One region of the Alteromonas sp. RKMC-009 genome, then DNA from elsewhere that is predicted to be linked to it. Evidence: predicted binding sites of a transcription regulator. Region 1 holds the regulator's gene; each other region holds the start of a gene.
The links. Region 1 encodes FNR, which switches genes on or off when oxygen is low (the NO sensors DNR and NnrR bind a similar motif). Its sites were predicted from a motif close to TTGATCTAGATCAA; they were not measured.

Region 1 (4,284 bases):
AGTTTAATCCGGTGCGCAAACAAACCGGCGATACGGTATTCGGGGGTACGGTAAACCGTACCGGCGTAATAACGGTAACTGTCACCAGGGCGTTAAAATTTGCGCTGGTAAATCAGATCATTCGTTTGCAATCCACCGCTATGGCTGCAAAGCCCCGGGTCGCTCTAATGGCTGACCGCTTTTCCAGTTATTTTGTCGCCGTAGTACTGATTACGGCTGCATCCTCATGGGCTTACTGGCACTGGCAGGGTAATGACAATGCATTTTGGATTAGCATCGCGGTACTGGTAGCAACCTGTCCCTGTGCGCTGGGGCTGGCTACGCCATCTGCCCTCACCTGCGCAATGGCAAACCTTAACCGGCATGGCATTTTATTGAAAAGAGCCGATGCACTGGAGCAAATCAACCACGTAGATACCCTGGTGCTGGATAAAACCGGAACGCTGACCGAAGGAAAGTTTGCTCAGATAAACAGCTGGTTTGCTGATCCGGCACGGGAAAGTGAAATCCGGGCTTTAATGGGGGCAATAGAGTCCCGTTCAGAACATCCGGTTGCCGCAGCCTTTGTTTCTGATAACAATCATGCATTAATTCTGAGCCATGTTGACGTTGTGGCAGGTATGGGGATCGGCGCACAATGCAATGGCCGCAGTTATAAAGCCGGTTCAGCGTCTTTCACCGGTATAAATGCCGGCATATCGCCCTTTCCCGCTAACGTGTTTCTCACCGAAAACGATGTGCCCGTAGCCGCTTTTCGTGTAGCAGATAAAATTAAAGCGGATGCCGCAGACAGTCTGAGCAAACTGTCGCAACTGGAGCGGATAATTCTGAGTGGCGATATTCAGCAAAATGTTGACGACATTGCAGCGAATTTACCCGTAGACAAAGCCACAGGCGGGAACAGCCCTGAAGATAAATTAAACGCTGTGACAGCCCTTCAGCGGCAGGGCCGTCATGTCATGATGCTGGGTGATGGGATTAACGACGCACCGGTGATGGCAGCGGCTGATGTTGGCATTGCAGTGGGTAATGCCACGGATATCGCAAAAAGTGCCGCGGATGTGATTTTATTAAATGATAAGCTGGCTGTACTCGGGCACCTCACTCATATGGCCAGAAGAGTAAAAGCGACTGTCAGGCAGAATATGGGATGGGCCATAGGCTACAATCTGGTTATCCTGCCGTTTGCAGTGTCCGGCATTTTGACGCCGTGGATGGCGGTGATAGGTATGAGCCTGAGTAGTATTCTGGTAGTCACTAATTCGACGAGACTGTTAAAGTAACGCTATGAGTATAATTTACGTCCTTATTCCCCTTGCTGTGATCATTGTGGCCATTGCCATCGGCGTATTTTTTTGGGCAGTAAAATCGAACCAGTTTGAAGACCTGGATCGCCAGGGCTACAGTATTCTTTTCGATGATGATTTATCTCCTGAAGAAAAAAAGCTGGCCGAAGAACGAAAAAAACTCAATGAGTGATCTGTCGTTTTTATCTGCCTTGCTGGTCGGGCTGGGCGGAGGCGTTCATTGTGTGGGAATGTGCGGCGGCGTATCGCTGGCACTGTCTGCCGCCACGCCGGCAGGATCATCCCCTTTACCCTATACGCTTAGCTACAACTTTGGTCGTATATTCAGCTACATAGTTGCCGGCGCTGTTACCGGCGGCATCGGGCAGATAGCAAAAGATGCTGTACCGGTGACCGGCCCCGTACTCGCCGTCTTCAGTGGCATCATGCTGATTGCCATGGCCTGTTATCTGGGTAACTGGTGGCGTGGCCTGACCGCTGTTGAAGCTCTCGGCAGTAAACTCTGGCAGAGAATTCAGCCGCTGTCGAAACGGTTTTTACCTTTCAGGTCTCCTATTAGCGCCTTTCCCTATGGTATGATTTGGGGATGGTTGCCCTGTGGACTGGTTTATTCCACCCTGACGTGGGCACTGGCTTCAGGGACGGCAATATCCGGTGCAGTAATCATGGCCGGTTTTGGTTTAGGAACGCTACCGGCGTTGCTGGCTGTCCGGGCTGGTGCAGACTGGCTTTCCTCAGGTTTCAGACAACCCGTAGTTCGTCAGATCATTGCTTTGAGTTTGCTGTTTTACGCATTATTGCTGTTGTGGCGGGCTTTAAGTACTATACAGTAGAATTATCGCAAACAGCGGAAAGTGAGCATGCAAAAACGTTCGGATTTTTCTATACACTGCCAGAATTGCAGTTTCAGCCATCTGTGTCTGCCCTTGGCTCTCAACAAAACTGAGATTGAGTCACTGGATGACATCATTGAACGCAAAAAGCCTTTGCATAAACACGATACCCTGGTAGAAGCCGGTGATAAATTTACCTCTCTGTACGCTGTACGGGCAGGTTCATTTAAGTCTTTTGTCACCGATAAAGAAGGTGAAGAGCAAATTATCAGTTTCCACTTCCCGGGCGATATTATCGGTTTTGACGGTTTACGTGACGACACTCACCAGAGTTACACTCAGGCGCTGGAAACGGCCATGGTGTGTGAACTTCCCTACTCCACTCTTGAAAAAATGTCTGAGCAATTCCCGAAATTGCGCCATCAGATCATGCGCTTTATGAGTGCTGAAATTAAGCAGGATCACGAAATGATGATGCTGCTGAATAAACGGACGGCAGAAGAACGTCTGATTTATTTTATCGCCCATCTGTCCGGTCGGTTTGAAGAACGAGGTTTTTCTCACCGTCAGTTCAATCTGAGTATGACCCGCAACGAAATCGGTAATTATCTCGGTTTAACGGTAGAAACGATCAGCCGCTTGCTGACCCGCTTCCAGAAAGAAGGCATTATCAAAGTAGACGGGAAACTCATTACTGTTCTGGATTTTGCGGCTATGGATAAAAAGCTGCACTCTATGGACATTCCTACCCTTTGCGTGGATTAAGATCCCGTTGAAATATTGATCTGAAACAACGTCTCTCCTGCTGTAAGTCTTATACTAAAGATGAAGGCAGTATTTATTGTCTGCATCAATAAGGAGAGACGCCATGATCACCTGCAAACGTATTCTCGCCGTCGTTCAGGCTGACAAGCCTGAACAACCTGCCCTTTCAAGAGCCATCGAAATTGCCCGTAAAACCGGTGCAGAGGTACACGCACTGCTTGTTGTATACGACTTTTCTTATGACATGACAACAATGCTCACCCGCAGTGAGCGTGAAGCCATGCGTGATGCGGTAACCAAAGACCGCATTGCCTGGGCAGAAAAAAACCTGACCCGCTACGATGATTATGATGTAAAGGTTGCTGTTGAGTGGAGTGATAAACGTTACGAAGCCATTACCCGCTACACCATTAACCGTCAGATTGACCTGGTCGTTAAAGCTACCCGCAAACACGATGATTTTGCATCAGTGCTCTTTACACCAACAGACTGGCACTTACTGAGAAAATGTCCGGCTCCGGTTTTACTTGTCAAAGCCCATGCCTGGCCTGAACACGGTAATATTGTTGCGGCAGTCAATGTGGGTACAGAAGACAAAGAACATGCACAACTGAATGACAAGTTGACCGGTATTGCAAAGGATTATGCAGAGTTACTGAGTGGTCAGGTACATCTGGTTAATGCCTATCCTTCTGCACCACTGAATATTGCCATTGAGATCCCCGATTTCAATCCTGAGACGTATCATAACGCTGTGCGAAACCATCATGTTCAGGAAATGGAAAACCACAGCGCTAAATTTGGGATCGGCGTAGCAAATTGCCATGTTGTTGAGGGATTACCCGATATAGCCATCCCGAAAGTGACTGAACAGCTGGATGCAGAACTCGTCGTAATCGGTACTGTGGGACGTACAGGCTTATCAGCCGCCTTTTTGGGCAATACTGCAGAGCATGTTATTGATAACCTGAATTGCGATGTGCTGGCGGTTAAACCTGACGGGTTTACGTCTCCGGTTAAGTAAATGGGCGATAACGGAATGCTGCTTGTGTAGCAGCATTCCGTCTGCTTTTGTATAATGTTACTTTTATTTTTCCAGCCAATTCTGAAGTGCCATGAATCAAGTAACATCTACGCCATCTGACAACGCCAGTCACAGTGCGCAAAGTAAACAAAAATACAACTTTAACAAGTTGCAGAAAAGACTGCGCAGACATGTTGGCAAAGCCATCGAAGACTTCAATATGATTGAAGACGGCGACAAGGTCATGGTGTGCTTATCCGGCGGAAAAGACAGCTATACGCTGCTGGATATCCTGCTATTTTTACGCAAAATTGCACCGGTCAATTTTGATATCGTCGCGGTTAACCTCGATCAG
Region 2 (4,284 bases), 2.0 Mb from region 1:
GACAACGGTTTTGTGCAACGGATTTGAGACGGCATAAGTGTCTGCTACAGAGCTCATCACATAACCATCTATGCCGAAGGCTACAACCACGCCGGCCAGAATAAATAACGCCACAGTCACCAAAGACAGGATCACTGAGGTGGCACGGGCACGCACTTCAACAAAACCGTCTGTTTTCATTTGCAACCAGGTGGCACCGTGATTAAGCAGTAATGCAACGGATACCAGACCGGTCAGGATGGCAAAGGGATTCAATAACCCGAAGAAAGAACCGGTGTAGGTGGATTTCAACGTGTTATCAAATTCATAGGGTACGCCCTGCAACAGGTTTCCGAACGCAACACCAAAGATAAGTGCCGGAACAAATCCGCCGGCAAACAACGCCCAGTCCCAACGCTGACGCCACTTTGCTCCGGGCAGTTTACTACGGTAATCGAAGCCGATGGGGCGCATCCATAACGCAGCAAGCGTAAGAAATAACGCGATGTAAAAGCCGGAAAACGCAGTAGCATAAATCATTGGCCAGGCAGCAAAAATAGCGCCACCGGCCGTGATGAACCACACCTGGTTGCCGTCCCAGTGCGGGCCGATGGTATTAATCATCACCCGTCGCTCTTCGTCGGTACGCCCGATAATAGTAAGCAGCGAACCTACACCTAAATCAAAGCCGTCGGTAATGGCAAAGCCAATCAGTAACACACCGACAAGCACCCACCAGATCACCCGCAACACTTCATAATCGATCATGCGTTTGCTCCTTTTTCAGTTAAACCAATTACGCTTGCTCCATCCTGTTCGTCGCCGGGAGGAACCGGTCCTTTTTTGGCGAATTTCTTCATCAGGTAGAAGCTGATAATGAACATCACGGTGTAGAACAAGGTGTAGCCCACCATGGTGAATACCACATCACCCACACTCAGATTGGAAACAGACACGTGGACCGGCAGTACTTCTGCAATAGACCATGGCTGACGACCAAACTCGGCGACGAACCAGCCTGCTTCACAGGCAATCCAGGGCAGAGGTAAGCCGTAGAGGGCTGATTTCAGTAGCCAGCGGGGCTGAGTAATGCGATGTTTAGTGCTGTACCAGAACGCTGCCGCGAACAGAGCCAGCATTAAAAAGCCTGCCAGTACCATTAAGCGGAAGGAATAAAACAGCGGTGCAACAGGCGGAATACTGTAATCCACGGCACGCTCAAGCGCTTCAGGTGTAGGCCGTGTAATGTCCTGCGTAAAGGGTTGCAGCAGCATGGCGTAACCCAAATTTTCTTTATTCGCATCAAACAGCGCCTGCTCTGCCGGCGTGGCTGAACCGTCACGCACTGCATCCATGTGCTTGTATGCCTGCACACCGGATAAAATGCGAACACGGTGCTGCTCTTTCAAATCTTTAATGCCGGTAACTTCCTCATCAAAGCTGCGGGTGGCGATGATACCCATGGCGTAGGGGATTTGAATGGCGTAGTCCATACGCTCTTCTTCGTCATTCGGAATACCAAAGATGGTGAATGGCGCAGGCGCAGGATGGGTTTCGTACTCTGCTTCTACAGCGGCGAGTTTCACTTTCTGCACATCACCGATTTCATATCCGCTTTCATCGCCCAGAATAATCACTGATAACACAGACGCCAGACCGAAGCTTGCAGCGATGGCAAAAGAGCGGCGGGCAAACGCAACATGCTTGTGTTTCAGTAAGTAATAACTGGAGATAGCCAGCACGAACATTGCGCCTGTGGTATAGCCTGCAGAGACAGTGTGTACAAACTTCACTTGTGCCACCGGATTAAAAATAACGTCAGCGAAGCTGGTCATTTCCATCCGCATAGATTCAACATTGAAGTCGGCGCCCACAGGGTTTTGCATCCAGCCATTGGCGATAAGGATCCAAAGCGCCGAAAAGTTAGAACCGATAGCCACCAGCCAGGTAGCCATAAGGTGCTTCACTTTTGACATGCGGTCCCAGCCAAAGAAGAACAGTCCGACGAAGGTTGATTCAAGGAAAAACGCCATCAGGCCTTCAATAGCCAATGGTGCGCCAAAAATGTCACCCACGTAATGTGAATAATAAGACCAGTTCATACCGAACTGGAACTCCATGGTGAGGCCGGTAGCCACACCAATCGCAAAGTTTATCCCGAACAACTTACCCCAGAATTTGGTCATCTGTTTGTAGATTTCCTTGCCGGTCATCACGTAAACCGATTCCATGATGGCAAGCAGGAAAGTCATACCTAAGGTAAGGGGTACAAAGATAAAGTGGAACATAGCAGTCAATGCAAACTGCCAGCGCGATAACTCCAGTAATGTATCGCTCATTAGGAACATCTCCCGATTAATTAGTAATTTGGCGAAATGTCGACGATGTAGCCGAATTTAATATCACTGGCAGAGCAGAAGTCGTGCCACAGAGTAACGTTGGCAATCACAGAAGCGTGAGATAAATCAAAAACCGCAATTATTGTGCGCAGAAAGCGTGAATAACGAACACAACAGGGATGTTTGAGCCACCGGACGACTTCGGATACATCGCAAATTTCATAGCCGCTACCTTACACCCTTCGAACAGGCCGCTATTTGATCCAACGCAAGCTTTCTCACCGGAAAAATAAAGTCATTTTTGACATACCTTGTGACATAATTGTCACAATTCACCAGGGGGGATGAACGTGAACATTTCTATTATTCAGTCGATGATCAATGCGATTGATAAACCGGCGATTTTTATCACGCCGGATTATGTGGTGCATGCGGTTAATCAGCTCTACCGCGACACCTACGAAGAGCACATCATCACCGGTAAAAGCACCTGCTTCAGCGTGTCTCACAACAATGCTGTACCCTGTGATCAAGCCGGAGAAGACTGCCCCCTTGCTGAATGCAAAAGCACACAAAGACCAAGCTCAGTGGTACACAATCACAAAACCCGCACAGGCGATTCTCATTGCCAGATCACAATGAAGCCGGTGGAGGACGAAGATGGCATGGTGCTTGGCTACCTGGAGGTGCTGGAGCAGATCACCTTTGCTTCTCCCGGGGCCGGTAATGCGAAACTCATTGGCAGTGCGCCGTCTTTCAGGAATATGCTGCATCAAATCAGCCGCGCTGCACCGGCAGACATTGCCGTGTTATTGCAGGGAGAAACAGGCACCGGAAAAGAACTTGTCGCCCACGCTATTCACGAAAGCAGCTCACGGAAAGACAAACCGTTTGTGGTCATTGAATGCACCGGACTGACTGAGTCATTATTTGAATCAGAGCTGTTCGGTCACGAGAAAGGAGCATTTACCGGCGCATCATCGTCAAAAAAAGGGCTCATTGATGTGGCCAGTGGCGGTACGGTGTTTTTCGATGAAATTGGCGATGTGCCAATGAGTATGCAGGTCAAGCTGCTGCGATTGCTGGAGTCAGGAACTTACCGTCCTGTCGGCAGCCTGAAGCTGAAGCATTCTGATTTCAGGCTGGTCTGCGCCACGCACAAAAACCTTAAACAGCTGGTTGAGAAGGGCGAATTCAGACAAGATCTCTATTACCGGATTGCCGGCTTTCCCATCGCCCTGCCTTCTCTACGCCAGCGCAGGGAAGACATTCCTGCGCTATGCGGGCAATTCCTTACGCAAGCCGGGCACACGAAGAAGACCTTTAACAAAGATGCCCTGTCCGTACTCAGCCGTTATGCATTTCCCGGCAATATCAGAGAATTGCGCAACGTCACCGAACAAGCCGCCCTCTTATCGGTAGATGAACACATTACGCCGGCGGACTTACCGTCACATCTGACTGTACCGGAAAGCGAACAGGAGTCCGGCCCGCTCAGATTAAAAACACTGGAAGAAGCAGAGGAAGCGTACCTGTCTGAAATCATCTCTGCCTTCGACGGTACGCCGGAAGCGCTGGCAGACGTGCTTGGCATAAGCACCAGAACACTTTACAGAAAACTCCGGCGATACGGCCTGACGCTCAGCAGGCGTTAGAGCGACATCACTGCCTGCCAGATAAGGCGCAGGGCCAGTATGGTAACGATAACTTTAAACAGCAGGGCAAAGCGCTCGTCAGACACTTTTTTCAGCACTTTCAACCCCAGCCAGGTGCCGGTAAAGCCGCTGACTACCATAGCAACTACCAGTGGCAACCACTGAAAAAAAGCAAATCCGGCAAAGCTGAAAACAAAGGCTTTAAGCAGATGCTGAAATGTCATACAGGTTGCGAACGTACTGGTGAGGGTCATCTTGTTGTCGGTATTCCGGTGCACAAACCCGGCGACCAGCGGCCCTGTCGCGCCCAC
Region 3 (4,284 bases), 900 kb from region 1:
ATATGAACGGCGAAATGTTGTGGCCCATGAGCATGCCGTGTTTCATTGATGATGAAAATAAAATTCAGCTGGCTTATTACGGTGAATCTAACGTTGCACAAATGAAGCGCGTGTACCGTATGGGACTTAAAAATCGCTATGGCAGTATGATGCAGGCGATTTCCGGTGTGCATTTTAACTTTTCATTGCCGGATACATTCTGGCAGGCGTGGGCAGAACTGAACGGTGTAGAATACTCTCAGGATCAGGTTTCTGCTGATTATTTCTCGCTGATCCGTAATTACCGCCGTTTTTGCTGGTTACTGCCGTATCTGTACGGGGCATCGCCGGCGCTGTGTCAGTCCTTCCTGAAAGGGAAGCCGACGACGCTGAATTTTGAAAAAGTCGGTAAAGGCACGGTTTATCTGCCTTATGCGACCTCTTTGCGTATGAGCGATCTGGGTTACACCAACTCAGAGCAGTCAGCTTTACAAATTTGCTATAACCACATCGATACCTATGTGGAAAAGCTTCGTAGTGCCATGTACACGCCGTCCTCACGGTTTGGCCAGTTTGCCGCCGGAGAGGGCGGGCATTTTCAGCAGTTATCTAAGAATATTCTGCAGATAGAAAATGAACTGTATTCGCCTATTCGTCCCAAGCAGCCCACGCGCTCCATGGAAAAACCTACCGATGCCCTTGTGCGCCGCGGCGTTAACTATGTGGAAGTGCGGGTACTGGACGTGAATCCTTTCTCGCCTGTGGGCATTGACAAAGGCCAGATGGATTTCCTCGATGTCTTCATGCTTTCATGCCTGCTGACAGACAGCCCTGAAATGACGGCAGAGGAGCTCACCGTTTGCCGGGAGAATATGGATAAAGTGGTCCTTGAAGGACGTAATCCTGACCTGATGCTGGAAAACAAAGACGGCAGTGTTGCATTTCGCGAATGGTGTGAAGGGCTGTTTGCTGTATTTGAGCAAACCGCAAAAGTGCTTGATAACGCCAACGGAACATCGGCATACAGCGATGCTGTCAAAGCTGAGTGGCAAAAAGTACTTAATGCTGATGAAACGCCATCCAGTAAAATTCTGGCAACGTTGCTTGAAAATGATATGGATAACGGTGTACTGGGGCTTAATCTGGCCAGACAGTACGCGGAAGCATTTAAAGGCTATGAATATCTGCACTATGATTTGAAAACATTTGAAAAAATGGCCGCTGATTCACTGGCTGCGCAGCACGCTGTTGAGGCGACGGATGAAGTACCTTTTGCAGATTTTATTGCCGGTTATTTCGCAGAACCGATGGCTACACGGGACAGCTGAAGCCTGAATTGACCTTGCCGGGGATAAAAAAATGCCTGGCAAGGGGGCCAGGCATAAGAATGTTCCAGGGAAACACACACATTTATTACCAGAACACTTATTAAGACAGCGGGCAGTGAGAAAGTTCAACAATTCACAACGATTTTTTGCAGGTGCCGGAATTGTACTGCTTTTAAGTGGTATTACCGGTTGTGCCACGTCGCCTCCGCAGGACACCAGTAACATTTGCGAAATCTTCTACGAGAAAGAAGACTGGTATGATGCGGCCGCTGATGCCCGCGATAAATGGGGCGTGCCAATCCATGTTCCCATGGCAATCATGTATCAGGAAAGCTCATTCCGGCATGATGCACTGCCACCAAAAGATTATGTATTTTTTGGTCTTATTCCATGGGGCCGGGTCAGTTCCGCTTACGGATATTCTCAGGCGAAAACGGTTACCTGGTCTGACTATGTCAACGAAACCGGCAACAGCTGGGCGGACCGGGATGATTTTGATGACGCCATGGATTTCATGGGCTGGTTTATTTCCAAGTCGTACAAAATTAATGGTGTATCAAAGTGGGACGGTTATGCCCAGTACCTGAATTACCATGAAGGGTGGGGCGGGTATAAACGTCGTACCTACAACAGTAAGCCCTGGCTGAAAAAGGTGGCTGGTACGGTTAAAGCACGCTCATTGCGTTATGCTACCCAGTTAAAAACCTGCGAAGAAGACTTGCAGAAAAGCTGGTTTTGGAAACTGTTCACATAATGATGATGTGATTGCGTAAAGGGCTGGCATTATTGGTGTGAAAGTACCGGACGCGGCAGTTTTTTCCTTACGAAGGATTCAATACGAAGTTTACTGAGAGAGAAAAGAAGTAGGCAGGCGCACCACACACCTGCCTACAATCGACGCTAAGCCAAGACCGTTAATCACCCAACGTCGAACAGGCAGGAACAATATAGTGTAAATGATAATGATTTGCAATAGCGTTTTGTGAATTAAATCCTATTTTTTTAAAAGCCTCTTTTTGATCTGCATCACGGGTCTTATTTGCATCGACTGTTCCCATTGATTCAGATCACAGATTTACCTGCCGCAGCCATGCACACTAGCACTGTAAAAAGTTATCAATGTTAGGGAGTAATCTGATGTGGCTGACCATGCTTAAAGACCCTGTAGTATGGGGTTCACTTCTGGGTATTTTTATTGTTGTTTTGATGATGTGTTATTACACATGGCTGTTTATGCACAACAGCGCGGGACCGGATAAATAGTTTGTTATTGTTTACTGAGGCCCGGATCAAGGGTTTCGATAAGCACCAGTAACGCGCCTTGCCCGCCATACTCCAGGGGAGCCTGGTGAAACGCTTTGACATGGGGGTGTTGAACCAGGTAGTGAGGCAAGGCGTTTTTTAGTACGCCGGAACCGATGCCATGCACAATGGCTACACAATCAATAAGCTCCTTGCGCGCGGTGTAAATGAGTGCGGATAATTCCAGTTTTACGTTTTCGCGGTTCAGACCGTGTAAATCCAGTACAAGCTCAGGATAGAAATCTCCCCGCCGTAATCGCTTCAAACTGTGTGTCGGTTCATTTTCGCGGCAATACCGCATGGGACCCTGATGGGGCAGGCTGGCCTGATAGACATCTGAAAACGCAAAACTGGCATCCAGCAGCTTTTGCTGACGGCTGTCCGGGCGGGTGGCGGAATGCAGTCGCTTCGCCGGCACATGACGGCGTTTATGCACAATTTTGTCCTGTGACAGCGGCTTTATACCACTTACCGCTTCCCGGAATAATGACATGTCATTGTCGTCGTCTTCCGGTTTCCACTGATCAGCCAACCATTTTCTCCTGTCTGTTTTAGCCTGTGTTCATCTGCACGTCTGTTATCGCGCAATTTGTGTTGGGTGTCATTGCGAGTTTCGGTATGATACCAGCTTTATTTCTGGCGATGTACCACACTCCATGACCGATAAGATTTATTTAGACGAAGCCATCCGTGAACTGCACACCATGCTGGACATGGTGAGATGGTCTGTGAGCCGTTTTAACGATGCGCACCTGTACTACGGGCATGGCACTGATAACAGCTGGGATGAAGCTGTTTGCCTTGTGATGCATGCATTGCATCTGCCTCAGGATATTACATCGCAAACCGGTGACGGCTTATTTTCAGCCCGTCTTACCACTTCAGAAAAAGAGAAAGTTGCAGATTTAGTCTTAAAGCGGGTACAAACACGCATGCCATTGCCGTATATTACCCGTGAGGCATGGTTCTGCGACATGCCATTTTACGTTGACGAAAGAGTGTTGATCCCCCGTTCACCGTTTGCCGAATTGATCAAAGATCGCTTTTCCGCTTATCTGTCATCTGAGCCGGCCAGTATTCTGGACATGTGCACAGGTGGGGGTTGTATTGCTATTGCGCTGGCCCATACATTTCCTGAAGCCCAGGTGGATGCCGTGGATATTTCCCACGACGCCCTGGAAGTGGCAGATTTCAATATTCAGGAACATCAGTTAGGCGACCGTGTTTTCCCTATTCATTCAGACTTATTTACCAGTCTGGAAGGCCAGCGGTACGACTTAATCGTGTCGAACCCGCCTTATGTCGATGAAGAAGACATGAATGATTTGCCGGACGAATATCAGCATGAGCCTGAATTAGCCCTGGCGGCAGGAGAAGATGGTCTGGATCTGGTTGAGCAGATGCTGAAGCAGGCACCGGTGTATTTAAAAGAAAATGGCTGGATGCTGGTGGAAGTCGGCAACAGTCAGGTGCATATGGCTGAACGTTTTGCCGGGTTAAACGTGGAATGGGTAGCACTTCAACACGGCGGACACGGTATTTTTGCCGTCTCCCGTGCGTCTTTGGTTTCATATCTTAACGGGAAGGAAAGTTAATACAGATGTCTGGTAATAGCTTTGGAAAATTATTCACTGTCACCACATTCGGTGAAAGCCACGGGATTGCAATAGGTGGC

Region 2: DS731_RS19645 (cytochrome ubiquinol oxidase subunit I) is a predicted target of FNR. The motif match lies at 2,577-2,590, and genes of this name have one in related genera.
Region 3: DS731_RS07085 (DUF3149 domain-containing protein) is a predicted target of FNR. The motif match lies at 2,324-2,337, and genes of this name have one in related genera.

Annotation. Positions count from the first base shown of each region.
Region 1 is NZ_CP031010.1:2,525,255-2,529,538, forward strand. Features, by position in the region: gene DS731_RS11120 (heavy metal translocating P-type ATPase) at 1-1,283, shown strand, start outside; gene ccoS (cbb3-type cytochrome oxidase assembly protein CcoS) at 1,288-1,479, shown strand; gene DS731_RS11130 (sulfite exporter TauE/SafE family protein) at 1,472-2,140, shown strand; gene fnr (fumarate/nitrate reduction transcriptional regulator Fnr) at 2,168-2,905, shown strand; gene uspE (universal stress protein UspE) at 3,009-3,929, shown strand; gene ttcA (tRNA 2-thiocytidine(32) synthetase TtcA) at 4,021-4,284, shown strand, end outside.
Region 2 is NZ_CP031010.1:4,496,379-4,500,662, forward strand. Features, by position in the region: gene cydB (cytochrome d ubiquinol oxidase subunit II) at 1-747, opposite strand, end outside; gene DS731_RS19645 (cytochrome ubiquinol oxidase subunit I) at 744-2,318, opposite strand; gene DS731_RS19650 (sigma-54 interaction domain-containing protein) at 2,663-3,973, shown strand; gene DS731_RS19655 (sulfite exporter TauE/SafE family protein) at 3,970-4,284, opposite strand, start outside.
Region 3 is NZ_CP031010.1:1,621,376-1,625,659, forward strand. Features, by position in the region: gene gshA (glutamate--cysteine ligase) at 1-1,307, shown strand, start outside; gene DS731_RS07080 (transglycosylase SLT domain-containing protein) at 1,468-2,061, shown strand; gene DS731_RS07085 (DUF3149 domain-containing protein) at 2,457-2,570, shown strand; gene smrB (endonuclease SmrB) at 2,575-3,141, opposite strand; gene prmB (50S ribosomal protein L3 N(5)-glutamine methyltransferase) at 3,266-4,204, shown strand; gene aroC (chorismate synthase) at 4,210-4,284, shown strand, end outside.